DNA from 4 places in the Ochrobactrum teleogrylli genome. Region 4 is predicted to be linked to each of the others. Evidence: predicted binding sites of a transcription regulator. Region 4 holds the regulator's gene; each other region holds the start of a gene.
The links. Region 4 encodes PhoB, which activates phosphate uptake and scavenging genes when phosphate is short. Its sites were predicted from a motif close to TGTCATNNANCTGTCAT; they were not measured.
Positions count from the first base shown of each region.

Region 1: WIX40_RS10140 (RNA degradosome polyphosphate kinase) is a predicted target of PhoB. The motif match lies at 2,166-2,182, and genes of this name have one in related genera.
Region 2: phnC (phosphonate ABC transporter ATP-binding protein) is a predicted target of PhoB. The motif match lies at 1,954-1,970, and genes of this name have one in related genera.
Region 3: WIX40_RS04740 (esterase-like activity of phytase family protein) is a predicted target of PhoB. The motif match lies at 2,063-2,079, and genes of this name have one in related genera.

Region 1 is NZ_JBBHKQ010000001.1:2,163,884-2,168,095, forward strand. It holds gene WIX40_RS10140 (RNA degradosome polyphosphate kinase) at 1-2,054, opposite strand, end outside; gene WIX40_RS10145 (zinc-finger domain-containing protein) at 2,315-2,569, shown strand; gene WIX40_RS10150 (FAD-binding protein) at 2,621-3,826, shown strand; gene WIX40_RS10155 (VOC family protein) at 3,838-4,212, opposite strand, start outside.
Region 2 is NZ_JBBHKQ010000001.1:1,864,239-1,868,450, forward strand. It holds gene phnE (phosphonate ABC transporter, permease protein PhnE) at 1-28, opposite strand, end outside; gene phnD (phosphonate ABC transporter substrate-binding protein) at 94-1,020, opposite strand; gene phnC (phosphonate ABC transporter ATP-binding protein) at 1,077-1,904, opposite strand; gene phnN (phosphonate metabolism protein/1,5-bisphosphokinase (PRPP-forming) PhnN) at 2,007-2,585, opposite strand; gene WIX40_RS08745 (alpha-D-ribose 1-methylphosphonate 5-triphosphate diphosphatase) at 2,591-3,730, opposite strand; gene WIX40_RS08750 (DapH/DapD/GlmU-related protein) at 3,720-4,212, opposite strand, start outside.
Region 3 is NZ_JBBHKQ010000001.1:1,028,491-1,032,702, forward strand. It holds gene rbsK (ribokinase) at 1-383, opposite strand, end outside; gene WIX40_RS04740 (esterase-like activity of phytase family protein) at 624-1,991, opposite strand; gene WIX40_RS04745 (MFS transporter) at 2,187-3,377, shown strand; gene WIX40_RS04750 (hypothetical protein) at 3,555-3,764, shown strand; gene WIX40_RS04755 (DMT family transporter) at 3,754-4,212, opposite strand, start outside.
Region 4 is NZ_JBBHKQ010000001.1:2,971,010-2,975,221, reverse strand. It holds gene pstA (phosphate ABC transporter permease PstA) at 1-308, shown strand, start outside; gene pstB (phosphate ABC transporter ATP-binding protein PstB) at 324-1,145, shown strand; gene phoU (phosphate signaling complex protein PhoU) at 1,241-1,963, shown strand; gene phoB (phosphate regulon transcriptional regulator PhoB) at 2,106-2,792, shown strand; gene WIX40_RS13890 (cell wall hydrolase) at 3,428-4,212, shown strand, end outside.

The sequences.
Region 1 (4,212 bases), 810 kb from region 4:
CTCTGTTGGTTATCAATTATGTTGGCAAACATGATTTGTGATAAAATTTGTTGATGAACTGTTGCGTTGGTGATGGGTACTAAAGTCTCCACACGGCGGTCGAGATTGCGCGGCATCATATCGGCGGAACCAATATAGACAATCGCCTTGTCGGACGGCAGATCATGCCCGTTTCCAAAGCAGAAAACGCGGCTATGCTCGAGAAAACGCCCCACAATCGACTTGGCGCGGATATTGTCCGATAAGCCCGGAACACCCGGCCGCAGGCAGCAAATGCCGCGCACCACCAGATCGATATGAACGCCCGCCTGACTTGCCTTATAAAGCGCATCAATAATCTGTGGATCGACCAGCGAATTCATCTTCATCCAGATCGCCGCCGGTCGCCCGGCCTTCGCATGCGCCACTTCATCCTCGATGTGCTTGATGATGCGCGCGCGCAAGGTGAAGGGCGAAATGGCGATTTTCATTTCCTCGGCGGGCTGGGCATAGCCGGTGATGAAATTGAAGATATGCGCCACATCGCGGGCGATATCCGCATCCGAAGTGAAGAAGGATAGATCCGTATAAATGCGCGCGGTGATCGGGTGATAATTGCCGGTGCCCAGATGCACATAGGAGCGCAGCTTCTGGTCCTCGCGCCGTACGACAAGCGACATTTTTGCGTGCGTCTTCAATTCGATGAAGCCGAACACCACCTGCACGCCCGCGCGTTCAAGATCGCGCGCCCAGCGAATATTGGCTTCTTCATCGAAGCGCGCCTTCAGCTCGACCAGCGCCGTCACCGACTTTCCCGCTTCCGCCGCATCGACCAGCGCACGCACAATCGGGCTGTCGTTGGAGGTGCGGTAGAGCGTCTGCTTGATGGCCAGCACATCCGGGTCCGCCGCCGCCTGACGCAGGAACTGCACCACAACGTCGAAGGATTCATAAGGGTGGTGAACCACGATATCCTTTTCGCGAATCGCGGCAAAGCAATCGCCGCCATGTTCGCGGATACGTTCCGGGAAACGCGGATTGTAGGACACGAATTTCAGGTCATCGCGCGGGATCGAGACGATTTCCGAGATCATGTTGAGCGCCAGAAGTCCTTCATGCACGCTGACACGATTTTCGGAGACGCCAAGTTCGGTCGCCACAAAGACGCGCAGGGCTTCCGGCATTTCGCCATCGAATTCGATACGGATCACCTGACCGCGACGGCGGCGCTTCAGCGCCGTTTCGAAGAGACGCACGAGGTCTTCGGCTTCTTCTTCAACTTCAATATCGCTGTCACGAATGATGCGGAATGTGCCTGCTCCGCGCACCTCATAACCAGGGAACAGCCGCCCGATAAACAGGCTCACCGCATCTTCAATGGTGATGACACGATAGACGTTTTGTTGGTCTGTCGGCAGCTGGATGAAACGCTTCAGAGCCACCGGAATGCGCAAAAGCGCGGTCATCGGGTGATTGTCGGCGCGACGCGCCAGCTGCAAGGCAATTGAGAAGCCCAGATTCGGAATGAACGGGAAAGGATGAGCCGGATCGATGGAGAGCGGCGTCAAAACCGGGAAGATCGTTTCAAGAAAATGGCTTTCCAGCCATTCCTTTTCCGAATCCGACAAGCCCGACGGGCGAACGATGTCGATATTTTCCTGCACCAGTTCATCACGCAAAATGCGGAAACGTCCCTGCTGCTCGGCCTGCAAACGGCTCACTTCATCCAGAACGAAATCGAGCTGCTCCTGTGGCGTACGACCATCGGCACTGCGCAGCGCCACACCGGCCCGCACCTGTCCGGCAAGACCGGCAATGCGCACCATGAAAAATTCATCGAGATTGGTGGCCGAAATAGACAGAAAACGCAGGCGTTCCAGTAAGGGCTGGCGCATATTGGCCGCCTCGTCCAGAACGCGACGATTGAACTGGAGCCAGGAAAACTCACGATTAACGAAGCGATCCGCGCTGTTCATCAGCTCCGCGATTTTATCTTCATTCAAAGCTTTGTGAGCATCGGGAGCGTTTTGCATGTCCGAACCGATATCGGAGGTGCGGGCTGGTTCAGCTGTCATCTCATGAGCCCCGTTCTGGGTTTCTCTTGCCAACGCACTGTTTTCGTTCATTTTTCCTAATCCGGCATCTGCCGGAACGAACCGGCGCATCGCAAAGTCTATGGCTGTCACATGACAGTTTGATAGCAAATCACTTAAATATCCCTAGAATTGATGAAAACGCTTCCGGAAACAAGCGTTTCGCGGTAAACGCAAGCAGAGTTTTGAGCGCGCTGGTCTGAGGCGTGCTATATACCGCGAACGACAGCCCGGAGCGTATTATGTCCGATCACATCATTCCTCATTTCCAGAACGACGCCGGCCATAATGCCATTGAAATCGGCGTAAAGGAATTCATGTGCGTCGGCGCAAACCCGCCTTTCGACCATCCGCATGTCTTCCTCGACATGGGCGATGAAAGCGAAGTGGTCTGCCCGTATTGCTCGACCCTTTATCGCTACAATGCCAAGCTGCATGCCGACGAAACCGTCCCGTCAGGCTGCACCTACGACGCCCCAGCCGACAAAGCGGCCTGATCGGCGTCTGTTAAAGCCCATCTCGTCACAGCATTGGGCAAGAAGACCGATATGGGCAAAGGCCACATATTGATAGCAGGAGCCGGTGTCGCGGGATTGAGCGCGGCGCAGGAACTTGCAGCACGGGGCTGGACCATCCGGCTCATCGAGAAAGCCTCAGCTCTTTCTGAAGTCGGTGCGGGCCTGCAGCTGGCCCCCAACGCCATGCGTCACCTCGAACGCCTCGGTATCGCCGACAGCTTGGCTTCCCACGCCGTAACACCTGAAAAGCTCTACCTCGTTGACGGGCGCAAGGCGCGTCCCCTGCTTGCCATGGAGCTGGGTGACAAGGCTTTTAAGCGCTGGCATCATGCCTATGTGGTCTGCCATCGTGCCGATTTGCAATCGGCCCTGTTGCAAGCCTGCGCGGAAAACCCGGCGATCCAGATCAGTCTCGGCAGCGAAATCCTCGACCATAGCGCTCGCGACAAGGGCATCGTGGCGACCGTCAAAAGCGAAAGCGGAACGGAGACCATCGAGGCCGATTATCTGATCGCCTGCGATGGAGTCTGGTCTGTCGAGCGCGCACTTGCCAGTTATGACAAGGCGCGGTTCAGCGGCCATATTGCGTGGCGCGCAACATTGGCAACCAATGCCCTGCCCGCCTCTTTCCTGAGCGCTCTTCCTGAACGCAAGGCCGTATCGGCCTGGCTCGGCCCGAGCATTCATTTCATCGCCTATCCCGTCAAAGCCGGGACATTCTTCAATTTCGTTGCCATAACGGCAGGTGAAAATGCGGGCGAAAACTGGTCCGGAACAGGCGACCGCACAAAGCTGCAAGCCGCCTATCGGGATTGGGCCAAGCCGGTTCGCGATGTTCTGGCAACTGCCGAAGATTGGACCTATTGGCCGCTTTTCGAAATGTCGGAACCGCAGTTTCTGGGGCCGAACCGCACCATATTTCTGGGCGATGCGTCCCATGCCGTCACGCCATTTGCCGCGCAAGGTGCGGCGATGGCGATTGAAGATGCTGCCGCACTTGCCGAAGCGCTTGATGCCGCCGATCAATCGGTGGGACTGCGTCGCTTCGAAACCGTCCGCAAGGAACGGATCGCGGCGGTCGCCAAACGCGGCCAGCTTAACCGCTTTGCCTATCACGCCACCGGACCGATGGCGCTTGGCCGCAACATGCTGTTTGCCTTGCGCCGCCCGGATACTTTTCTGAAGGATCTGGACTGGCTCTACGGCTATGATGCGGTTGCGGCCATACGTGGATAGTCGGTTAAAACTCAGGCAGCGTCGCGCGCCGCTTCCAGTGTCGCAACATCGATCTTGACCATCTTCATCATGGCGTCCGCTACGCGCTGACGGACATCGGGCGCACCGTTTTCGAGAATATCGAGCAACATATCGGGCACGATCTGCCATGCGAAGCCGTATTTGTCGGTCAGCCAACTGCATTCCATCGGCGAACCGCCTTCCAGAAGTTTTTCCCAGAAGGCATCCACCTCTGCCTGATCCTTGCAGCGAACGATCAACGAAGCCGCTGGCGTAAACTTGAACGACGGACCGCCGTTGAGGCCGCATATTTTTTGCCCGTCGAGCGTGAAGTTCGCAGTGACTGCCTGTTCTTCGTTCTGCTGATGGCCATGCTTGAAGCGGAT
Region 2 (4,212 bases), 1.1 Mb from region 4:
CGCTGCCGTCGAGAGTGGATATCGTCATGCGAGATTCCCTAACAAAAATGCCCGAAGCTTTTGCGGCTCCGGGCATTTCGATTGTTCTTCGGATCAGGACTTGCGTGCCTTGTCGTTGAACTTCAGCATCTCGATGATCGGCTCATAATCCTTGGTTTCGGTCGCCACGAATTCCTGGTCCTTGCCATCGGAAAGAGCGTCAAAACCGGCCTTGTCCTTCTTTGGCATGTCGAGGAAAGCCTGCTTGATGTCAGCCTTCAGCTGGTCAGGCAACGTGCTGAGCACGGCAAACGGACCTTCCGGCAGGAAGTCCGACTTGAAGATGATGCGGAAATCGTCCTTCGTCAGCGCCTTGCCGTCTGCGTCCTTGAGAACGCCGCGGCTGATCATGCGGGTCAGGTTGGAGTCGTTTTCCGAATTCCAGGAATTGGCGGCAGCGTCAGCGGTGCCCTGAGCGAGAGCCAGAACGGCGTTTTCGTGGCTGCCGGCAAAAAAGTTCTTACCGAAGAAGGTATCGACGCTATAGCCTTCGCGGTTGAGGAAGTAGCGCGGCGCATTGTTGCCCGAGGTGGAGTTTGGATCGACAAGCGCGATACTCTTGCCCTTCAGGTCGTCCATTTTCTGGTATGGGCTGTTGGCGCGAACATAAACGACCGAATAATAGCCGTTGACGCCGGTGTCGTGACGCTGGTTGACGAGCGGCGTGGTTTCAACACCGGTCATGACGGCGCGTGCATAGGAAGCCGGGCCATAGAAAGCGATCTGGATATTGCCAGCGCGCTGGCCTTCGATAACGGCGGCGTAGTCGTTTGCAACGCGCAGCGTGACCTTGGTGCCGAGTTCCTTGCCGAGATAGGCCGTCAGAGCGGCATAACGGTCACTGGTGGTCGAAGCGTTTTCGGACGGGATAACGCCCAGAACCAGTTCCGGATATTCCTTGCTCCAGTCAGCAGCCTGAGCATGGAAGGTCATGGTAGCGGTGAGCGCAACAGCCGCCAGAAAAGTTCTACGGTTAAGCATAAGTCTCTCCTGTTAATCCTGAGTTTGGAGCGAGTTTTTTCCGCAGCTTTATTCGCTCAGGCGGAAATCTGGCGCAGTGCGGCTTCAGCCGACTGCGGAACCGGTACAGGCATTGCGTCAACCGTGTCGTCACTATCGACAACGTCGGCTGCTTCCATGCCGTAAAGATCGCGCGATGCCATATCAGTCAGCATCGACGGCGTGCCGCGGAACACGACCTTGCCAGCGGACATGCCGACGAGGCGGTCGCAATAGCTGCGCGCGATATCAAGTGAATGCAGATTGCAGAGAACGGTGATGCCGTATTCGCGATTGATACGACGCAACGCATCCATGACGCTGCGCGTATTGCGCGGATCGAGCGAAGCAATCGGTTCATCGGCAAGAATGATGCGCGGCTGCTGAACGAGTGCACGCGCAATCGCCACGCGCTGCTGCTGGCCGCCGGAAAGCTCATCGGCGCGGTGCGCGGCCAGATGGGCGATATCGAACTGCTGCAAGGCAGACAATGCGATCAGGCGTTCTTCATCGCTCCAGATGCGCAGAAGCGACTTTGGCGTCGAGACATAATTAAGACGCCCCATAAGCACATTGGTCAGAACATCGAGACGGTCGACCAGATTGAAATGCTGAAAAATCATCGCGCATTGTGCGCGCCAGTCGCGAAGCCCGGAGCCTTTCAGGCCGGTAACATCGCGCCCCTCCCAATGAATGGTCCCTTCCGACGGTTCGACGAGGCGGTTGATCATACGCAACAGCGTCGATTTACCCGCGCCCGAACGTCCGATAATTCCCACAAACGTGCCGGGCTCGATCTCGAGGTCAACCCCCGAAACCGCCACCTTGTCATTATAGCGGCGCGTTACGTTTTTCAGTTGAAGCATGAATTCATCTCCATTCATGCTCACTCTGAATTGCTTCCATGACATTGCAATGAAAGCATCGTGACGTTTGTGTAAATTTAAACGCTACTATAGGTTTATTAGTTAAGACTTTGTTTTAGCGTACATTTCTGTCAGATGACGAATAAATGCCTCTGTGGATTCACCAACATCGCCGGAATTGTCTATTATGACAACATCGCCAGCCCCGTCATTGAAGTTCACTTCGCGCGAAAGCCGCAAGGCGATCTCGTCTTTGCTTTCGCGGCCACGGCTTGCCAGCCGCTCGGCGAGGATTTCCGCGCGTGCCGAAATGACCACCACCGAACGCGACGGATAAAGCCTGCGCATGTCGTCCAGAACGCGGCGCGAGACATTGGCAATCACCACAGTTCCGCCATCGATCAGCGTATCAAGCGACTTCGGAAGACCGTAGTTCAAACCATGGGCGCGCCAATGAAGCGCAAAGGCGCCCTCGCCCGCGGCTTTCGCAAAAGCCGCTTCATCCAGACTGTCGTGGTCTTCGGTTCCCGGCATTTGCGGGCGCGTGACGATGCGGCGTACAAAATGAAAGCGCGCATCGCCTGCGAGGGCCATGCGCGCGCCATCCATGATCGTGTCCTTGCCGGCCCCGCTGGGGCCGACGACAGCAACGAAACAGCCTTTCGGCCGGATATTTTCCATACGCATCAGAGCACCCGCTCGCCTTCCCGCCAGACGGTGCGCACCACCGGTATCGCACTTCTGGTGCGTGCTCGTACCAGATCGGCGCGCTTGCCGACAGCAATTTCGCCACGATCATCCATGCGCATTGCATCGGCGGGGTTCTTGCTGACAAGGCGGATGGCTTCAGGAAGCCCAATCGGGCGCTCGCCGGAAGCAAGGCCGAAAGCCGACTGGATGAGGCTGAACGGAATATAGTCCGACGACAGAATATCGAGACTGCCATTATCCACCAGATCGCGGGCGGCGATATTGCCCGAATGCGAGCCGCCACGCACGATATTCGGCGCGCCCATCAGGATCGACAGGCCCGCGCCCTTGGAGGCAGAAGCCGCTTCCAGTGTGGTCGGGAACTCCGCAATACGGACGCCGTGATCAAGCGATTCCCCCACGTGAGCGCTGGTGGCGTCGTCATGGCTTGCCAAAACAATACCGCGTGCGCCCGACATATCGGCAATCGCCCGGCGATGCTTGGCCGAATAGGCGTCGGAGTCTGCCATGCGCTGTTCGCAATGCAAACGAAACTCTTCGTCGTTGAGTTTCAGCTTGCGCATGTAATAGGTGCGATAGGTTTCGATCTCCGCGAACTGACGCTGCCCCGGCGCATGATCCATCAGCGAAGCCAGCCTCACCCGATCATCGTTTTCAAAAAGCGCAAAGCCTTCAAGGCAGTCGGCTGCGGAAACCTCGCAGCGCAGATGCAGGAAATGGTCCGCGCGCAGACGGTTTTCGCGCACGCCGCTTTCAATTGCATCGGCCAGCAGACGCATATCCTTGCCGACGAAGTCGCGATCATAATCGGAACCGACCCGCATCGCATCGAAGACAGTGGTGATGCCCGATGCGGCAACCTGCGCGTCGTGGGCCTGAACGGCGGCATCCACGTTCCAACGCACCTTGGGACGCGGCGCATAATGCGATTCCAGCTGGTCGGTATGGAGTTCAATCAGGCCGGGAATGACGTAATCACCATCCATATCCTCGCCGCCATTTACATTGCCCTGATCGATGGCGGCGATCTTGCCGTCGCGTATCAGGATGGAGCCGGAAACGACCTCGTCGGCGAGCACGATGCGCGCATTTTTGAGAACGATTTCATTCGCCATGAGAAAGCTCTTTCATGACCGCCTCGGTATTGGCGGCAGTTTCATATTTTGAGAGAAAAGTTTCGATATCGAGCGCGCGGAAATCATCAAGTGCATCGCGCAGGCGTTCATGGCTCCAGTCCCACCAGCCCAGCCGGTCGAGACGATTGCCGGTCGCGGCGTCAAAGCGCTCGCGTATGAGACGCGCCGGGACACCGCCCACAATCGTGTAAGGCGCAACATCTTTGCTGACGACCGCACCGGCACCGATCACTGCGCCATTGCCCACGGTGACGCCCGGCAGGATGGTCGATCCGTGACCGAGCCATGTGTCATGGCCGATCTTAACCGCATTGCCGCGACGCCAGTCGAAAAACTCGGTTTCATTCTCCGCATCCGGCCAGTAATCGCCAGCGCGATAGGTGAAGTGATGCAAAGTTGGACGCCAGGTCGGATGATTGGTGGCATTGATGCGCACATGGCTTGCAATGTTGGAGAATTTA
Region 3 (4,212 bases), 1.9 Mb from region 4:
ACCTCATGCGGCACTTCGCGCTGCAAGAGGGTGATCTTCGCCTTGGCAATATCGGCAGCATAAGCGTCGATATCGGCTGCCGACCAATGCGCATTGGCACCCGCACAAACCGCAATCGTGTTCTGGCCGGCCTCGTCAACCTGAATGATCGCCATGCCCGTATCGACACCATCGGTCACACGCACGCCAACCGTATTGAGCCCGAATTCCTGCATCTGCTTGACGGCCAGATCACCGAAAGCATCGTTGCCCACCGCGCCGACAAAACGCACATCGCCGCCAAGCTTGGCGACAGCCACAGCCTGATTGGCGCCCTTGCCGCCGAGACCGATGCCATAGCCCGATGCATTCACCGTCTGCCCCGGACGAGGCAGCGCCGCCATGCGGGCGCTGACATCCACATTCACACTGCCGAAAATAAAAATCTTCAACGGCTTCCTCCATAGAACTTTAGGGCACCATAGAGCATTTCCAGCAAAAGTGCGAAGCGGTTTTGCGTAGGATAATGCGCAAAAACAAATAGATAGAGCGAAGAAAACTTCCATGTCGGCAGTTCTGTCGTGCACAGACAGAAAAGCCGCGAGACGATCCCGCGGCTTTTCTTCAATCATGGCACAAGCGGCTTATTCGGCTTTCAGGAAATCGCCGACTTCCAGCAGCACGAATTCATTGTCGTCAACCTTGTCGAGCGAACGGCCAGCCGAGAACGGCAGATTGTTGTCGTTACCGACGATGATATGGGTATCGTCTACGCGGTCGACATTTTCGATGGTCAGGAAGGGCATGTCGTAAATGGCGTCATGACCGCCCTGACGGCGCTTGTTGTCCGGGTCGGCAATGGCCAGCAGGTCGATATAGCCGATCTTGCGCACTTCCTTGCCGACATTGCTGTCGTCGAAGGAAATCTTGTAAATGCGCTTCACCTGGGACGGCACGTCGAAGCAATCGGCTTGCGGCTTCTTCGGATCGGCACAGGCCTTTTCCGCAACACCAACGCCGTTGTCACGCTCGATCACCAGACCCGTGCTGGCGTCCAGCATGTTGAAATCGCCAATTGCTTCGCCGCCATCGGCCAGAGGATAGAGCCACGAACGACCCGTCCATTTCTTGTCGGCCACGCTGAACTCGATAATACGCAGGCCGGTCTTGCCGCTTTCGGTCTTTTCCGGCGCGCCATCGACGAAAAGCGGGCCTTCGAGAAGACCATAAAGCTTCGAACCATCCTTCGACATGGCAAGGCCTTCGAAGCCACCCGAACGCTTCAGATTGTATGCCGGAAGTTTGAGGCTCGGATTGGCAGGCAAAGCGAGCTTCGGATTGTCCGGCGAAACGACCGGCGTTTCACCCACCTGCGTCGCGAATACGTCGGTCAGTTTGCCTTCAGTATCGAATTTCAAAAGGAAGGGACCGAATTCCTCGCCCACCCAGAAACCATCCGCCACCGGCTGGATCGATTCCACGTCGAAATCGGCCCCGGTCAGATAGCGCTTTTCCGCGCCTTCCATGACAATCGGAAACGGCGCCTTCTTGTCCGGGTCTGTGAGGAACAGGGTTTTTACCCGCTCGACCTTGCCATTGTCCCAGTCGAATTTCACATTGTGCAGCATCAGCATGGCATCGGGCGAGTTGAGCTTCGACCCAAAACCATTGTCCGACAGCGTCCAGAAGCTGCCATCTTCCATCGTCTTGATGCCGGAAAAGCCCTGCACCGGCTGGCCGTCGAAAGGAAGCGAAAGGCCGGTCTTGCGCACGCCATCCTTGCCCTCGATCGTGCCGATGCCCTCGGCGCGTTTGCGGTCGGCGGTGGTGAACTTGCCGGAGGTCTTCAAATGGTCTGCCGCATCATCCGGTGCCGCGATAACCGTGTTGGCTGGCAGGATCGCATGAGCCTTGAGCGTTGCCGGAAAGGCTTTTTCCTCAGCCGAGGCCGGTGCGATGGTGAAAGCCAGCAGGCTAGCGAGAAGGGTCGAAGTGCCTAAAGAGCGATGCATGGAATGTCCCCGTTCCGATTGAGCAATGCGCATTGGGTAAGCAAGCTTCGTGACACGTGCTTGACTGTCCAATGAAGCTTTGAAGACTTCCGTGCCGGCGAGAGGAAAAACCAACTTCGTCAGTATGGAATATTTTTCCTCTATTCGGCGGGCAACTATGACGTTAATTTCCTGCGTCGCTGCATGAGGGAAAATATGACCGACAATTCGTCCGTTCGCCGCAATATTCTTATCCTGACGATGGCACAGGCGCTCGGCGCGTCGAGCCCGCCCATCGTCATCTCGCTTGGCGGTCTTGTCGGGCAGAAATTGTCGTCTGATCCAGCCCTTGTCACCCTGCCCGTCAGCCTGTTCAATCTGGGGCTCGCGCTTGGCACATTGCCTGCCGCATTTTTCATGCGCCAACTCGGACGGCGCAATGCCTATATGCTCGGCGCACTTGTCGGCGTGGCGGCGGGGTTGATCGCAGCCGCCGGCATTTTCTCGGCATCGTTCCTGATCTTCTGCCTTGGCACGCTGGCGGCGGGTCTCTATGCCGCCTATGTGCAAAGCTATCGCTTTGCCGCAGCAGACGCCGCCAGCGGCGACATGAAGGCCAAAGCAATTTCCTATGTGATGGTCGGCGGTCTTATCGCCGCAATCGTCGGCCCGCAATTGGTGATCTGGACGCGCGATACCATCCCCGACGCCATGTTCGCGGGCAGTTTTCTGAGCCAGGCGGTGCTTGGCCTCCTGGCATTGCCGGTGCTGTTCATGCTGCGCGCGCCCAAGGCCGTCAAAGCAGCCAATGCCAACAACGACACCGGCAGACCCCTGATCGAAATTCTGAAAATGCCGCGCTTCATCCTGTCGGTCGCGGCGGGTGTCTGTTCCTATGCCCTGATGACCTTCGTGATGACGGCGGCGCCTATCGCCATGGTCGGCCATGGCCATTCGGTGGACCATGCGGCGCTTGGCATTCAGTGGCACGTGCTGGCCATGTTTGGACCGAGCTTCTTCACCGGCAAACTGATTGCCCGTTATGGCAAGGAAAAGATCACCGCGCTCGGGCTTATCCTGATCGCCGGGGCTGCAGCCGTCGCGCTCGGCGGCTTCGATGTCGGCCATTTCTGGTTTGCGCTGATCCTGCTTGGCATCGGCTGGAATTTCGGCTTCATCGGTGCCACCGCGATGGTCACCGACTGCCACACGCCCGCCGAACGCGGCAAGGCACAAGGCGCCAATGATTTCATCATGTTCGGCACGGTTGCCTGCGCTTCGTTCTTCGCGGGATCGCTGCTGCACGCTTCCGGTTGGGAAACCATCAACTGGCTGGTTTTCCCCGCTGTCGCGCTGGTGTTTGTGCCGCTGATCCTGCGCCTGAAACCCAAGGTCGTGACACAATAATCAGCTTGGCAAATAAGCACACTATCGTGACTTGGACTTAGTTTCGCCAGAAGCTATCTCTACTGAAATGCACCGATCCGATTCCGTCAGGCCGGTGTTCTATTTCAATTTCCTAATCATTGATGCACGCCGCATACTCAAGTTTTTGAACGTCGGGCGAACCGCTGGAATGAGACTATGATCAACGATCTTACCGACGAAATGTTCTGGCTGTTCACCATCGGTGTCTGCATCCTGTTCTTCATCCGCCTGCTGTCGCCGCCCCCGGCAATGCGCAGCAAAACATCCGCGCAGACGCTTCCGCGCCCGCGTTGGCGTTCACGGCGCAGGGCTTTCCGCGAGCGCTGGATGGCGCGCAGCAAGGACGCGCAGCGTCCTAACGCATAAAGATCAGCGCCATGCCGACCACGGCAAAGGCGGCCCCGAGCCATGCGCCCGCTGCCGGGCGCTCGCCTGTTCGCAGCCAGAGCAGCGGCAATATGATGACGGGCGTTGTGGCCGAAATGGTCGAGACAATGCCCGCTTTCCCGCCCGACAAAGCAAAAAGCAGCAAGGTCATGCCGACGCCAAGCGACAGGAAGCCGGTCAGGGCCGTCATCGCTCCAACCCGCCAGTTGAGCGGATTGCGGGGCTTGACGGCTGCGAAGGGCAGCTGCATCAAAACCGACAGACAGGTGGCGGCAATACCGACCCGCAACATGGAGCCGACAAACGGGTCGATGCCCGTTTCCATCACCGGACGTGCGATGATCGAGCCGATGGCCTGACCAAGCGCCGACAAAAGCCCGAGGCCGACACCTGCCCACAGCGACCCTTTGATCGTTTCCCATGGATG
Region 4 (4,212 bases):
TGTTTCATCACGTGCTGCCGCTTGCCGCACCCGGCATTCTGACGGGCACGATCATCGGGCTTGCCCATGCGCTGGGCGAAACCGCGCCGCTTCTGCTGATCGGCATGGTGGCTTTCGTGGCGGATGTTCCGTCCACGCCGATGGACCCGGCGACCGCCTTGCCTGTCCAGATCTATATGTGGGCCAATGAAGCAGAACGCGCCTTTGTGGAACGCACGTCCGGCGCTATCATCGTCTTGCTTCTGTTCCTGGCCGTGATGAACATTGCAGCAATCATTCTGCGCCGCCGGTTCGAGCGCCGCTGGTAAACGGGAGTCGAAGCTATGAATTTGATGACTGAACGAACTCTCGAGAAAGCCGTAGGAGAAAAGATGAACGCCAACGCCAGTTCCGTAAAGATGCGCGGCGACAAGGTTTGCGTATTCTATGGTGAGAAGCAGGCCCTTTTCGACGTCAATCTGGATGTTCCGGAAAAGATGGTGACGGCGCTGATCGGTCCTTCCGGCTGCGGCAAGTCCACCTTCCTTCGTTCGCTCAACCGCATGAACGACACGATTGAAGGTTGCCGCATCGCTGGCAAGATCACGCTCGACAATGAGGATATCTACGATCCGAAGATCGACGTGGTGGAACTGCGCGCCCGTGTCGGCATGGTGTTCCAGAAGCCGAACCCGTTCCCGAAGTCGATCTACGAGAACGTCGCCTACGGCCCGCGCATTCACGGTCTGGCCCGCACGAAGGCCGATCTGGAGGAAATCGTCGTGACCAGCCTGCAGAAGGCCAGTCTGTTCGAGGAAGTGAAGGATCGCCTGCACGATGCGGGCACGGGCCTTTCCGGCGGCCAGCAGCAGCGCCTGTGCATTGCACGTGCGATCGCGGTTAGCCCGGAAGTCATCCTGATGGACGAACCCTGCTCGGCGCTTGATCCGATTGCCACCGCCAAGGTGGAAGAGCTGATCGACGAACTGCGCCAGAACTACACCATCGTCATCGTTACGCACTCAATGCAGCAGGCGGCCCGCGTTTCGCAGCGCACCGCCATGTTCCATCTCGGCAATCTGGTCGAAGTGGGCGACACGGAAACGATGTTCACTGCGCCGACGGAAAAGCGCACGCAGGATTACATCACCGGACGCTTCGGCTAACAAACCGGGGGCAGGGGAAAGCAACCCTTGCGCGCGGATTGCGTCAGAACAAACAGAAGTGCGGCTTCCCCGCAATTTATATTACGAGGTCTACCATGCCGTCTCAGCATACCGTTCGTTCCTACGATGAGGAACTGAAGTTTCTCACCCACAAGATCGCCGAAATGGGCGGACATGCGGAACGTATGGTCGAACAGTCGGTCGCAGCGATCGTCAATGCCGACAACGCCCTTGCGCAGCGCGTCATTTCCGACGACCTGATCCTGGATGCCAGCGAGCGCGAAATCGACGACAAGGCCGTGATGATCATCGCCAAGCGCCAGCCGATGGCGGTGGACCTGCGCGAAATCATCGGTTCGATCCGCATTTCCGCCGATCTGGAGCGCGTTGGCGATCTGGGCAAGAACATTGCCAAGCGCGTTGCCGCCGTTTCGGAATCCCGCCAGCCGGTCAAGCTCTATCGCGGTCTGGAAACGCTCGCCGAACTGGCGCTGACCCAGCTGAAAGACGTGCTCGACGCCTATTCGTCGCGCTCGGTGCAGCAGATCAATGTCGTGCGTGATCGCGACGACGAGATCGACGCCATGTACACCTCGCTGTTCCGCGAGCTGCTCACCTATATGATGGAAGATCCGCGCAATATTTCCGCCTGTACGCATCTTCTGTTCTGCGCCAAGAATATCGAGCGCATCGGCGACCATGCGACCAACATCGCGGAAACCGTTTATTACATCGTGACCGGCCTGCAGATGCCTGCCGAACGACCGAAGGAAGACCTGAGCCACGGCATCGTCGTGGATGAGGCACGCAAGCCCTGAGTAAGCGCTGCATTTGAAGCGATCAGGGCAGATTGCCGGATTGCTCCCAAATGCGGTGGAGAATGTGTGAATAGCGCGGCGGCACGCGGTCGATGGGGGGACGTGTATCTTCCGCTCGCCGGTTTAAGATAGGGAATAATGGATGTCACAGGTACCCAAAATCGCTGTGGTGGAAGACGAAGAAGCGCTGAGCGTTCTGCTGCGCTACAATCTTGAGGCCGAAGGCTATCAGGTGGACACGATGCTGCGCGGCGACGAGGCCGAAATCGCGCTGCGCGAGAACGTCCCTGATCTCCTCATCCTCGATTGGATGCTTCCCGGCGTATCGGGCATCGAACTGTGCCGCCGTCTGCGCCAATGGCCGGAGACGGAACGCCTGCCGGTCATCATGCTGACCGCGCGCGGCGAGGAAAGCGAACGCGTTCGGGGTTTAAGCGTCGGGGCCGACGACTATGTCGTGAAGCCCTTCTCGACACCGGAACTCCTGGCCCGCGTCAAGGCGATGCTGCGCCGTGCCAATCCAAGCCTGCTGTCGCATGTTCTGAAAGTAGGCGATCTGGTGCTCGACCGTCAGCAGCACCGCGTTTACCGCAAGGAAAAGGAAGTCCGTCTTGGACCGACGGAGTTCCGTTTGCTCGAATATTTCATGATGTCGCCGGGCCGCGTTTTCTCGCGCAGTCAGCTTCTCGACGGTGTCTGGGGACCGGATATCTATGTCGATGATCGCACCGTGGATGTCCATGTCGGACGCTTGCGCAAGGCCATCAACTTGGGTCGTGCGCTCGATCCGATCCGCACGGTACGCGGCGCGGGATATTCTTTCGGCTGATCGTGCGTCGATAAAAAACTTCTTTTCGAGCCCGTCTTTCCTCATCGAAAGGCGGGCTCGATCACTTTCTGAAGCGCTCTTGCGGCCTGTTATCCTTGCCAGCCGATTCGGTCCGGGAGACGCTGAAACGGCTGTAAATCGCTAATCTCACGGAATGTTACGCTTCTTGTATCAAAGTTGAAGGAACCGGCGCAGGACTTGCTAAAACAGTTACGCCGCAGATTTTCCCAACCTGATGAAGCAAGATATATCAAAATTTTACAGCAGTTGCGAATTAAGGCAGGGTTGTGACCTGTATTGAGGAAATATCATTTCCATCAAATCAAAGGTTTATCTCTTTTCCGCAGGTTCATTAAGAAAATATTAATAGTTTTGAATGGTTTGTGTGGACAATTGCGCTCGTGATTCGGGTTTCATTTGCGACCATTTCGATGGTTTCAGCAATTTCGGAATTTGACCCATTGCCTTTTTTTGGCCTAAAAATTCCAAAACCTTGAAGAAGACGAGCGATGGCAGGTTGTTTGATTTTTGATCTTAGCCTGCTTTGACTTGCACCGCAGCTAGACCCGTATTGGTCATTTTTGGCCTTCGGATCGACTGCTTCAGTTAAGGGTCCTGAATATGAGACTGAGCCGTTGACGCGCGCTGGTAATTGGAAGCTGCCTGTATTGGCAGGACTGCTCGTAGCGCCCTTCGTAGTGACGGGCTGCACGACGACCGGCACCACAGCCAAGACCGAGAAGACGGCGGCCGTAAGTCACGTCAAGTCGGTCAACGGTGTCAAGACCTATACCTATACGGCAAGGGACAAGGAGTGCCTCGAGCGCGCCATGTTCTTCGAATCGAACCGCTCCAGTTCCGATGGTCTGATGGCTGTCGGCACGGTTGTGATGAACCGCCTCGCATCGGGCCGTTATCCCGATACGATTTGCGGCGTCGTCGGCCAGAAGAACCAGTTCGCGCCCGGCGTTCTCACCCGCAAGATGGAATCCAGCAAGCTGCCCGATGTTCAGGCCGCAGCCGACGCCGTGCTGAAAGGCCAGCGCCATCCGAAGCTGAAGAACGCCATGTTCTTCCATACGGCAGGCCTGAAGTTCCCCTACAACAACATGCACTATGTGCTGGTTGCCGGCGGTAATTCCTTCTACGAAAAACGCAATCGCGACGGTTCGTTGCAGAATCCGGTGCCGCAGGAACCATATAACCTCGCGCTCGCCTATTCGCCGCAATCGCCGTCGCTGCCGCAAGACCCGTCCTATGACGTGACCTTGCCGCAGGCGGGACCGGTTCCGGCAGCAGCGCCAACCGTACAGGTCGCGCTGGCGGATGCGTCCAAGATGGAAACCTCTGTGCGTGGCAGCGGCCTTGGACCGCAGGCGCGGGGCAATCGCCTTGCGCATAACAACGATGTAGCGACGGC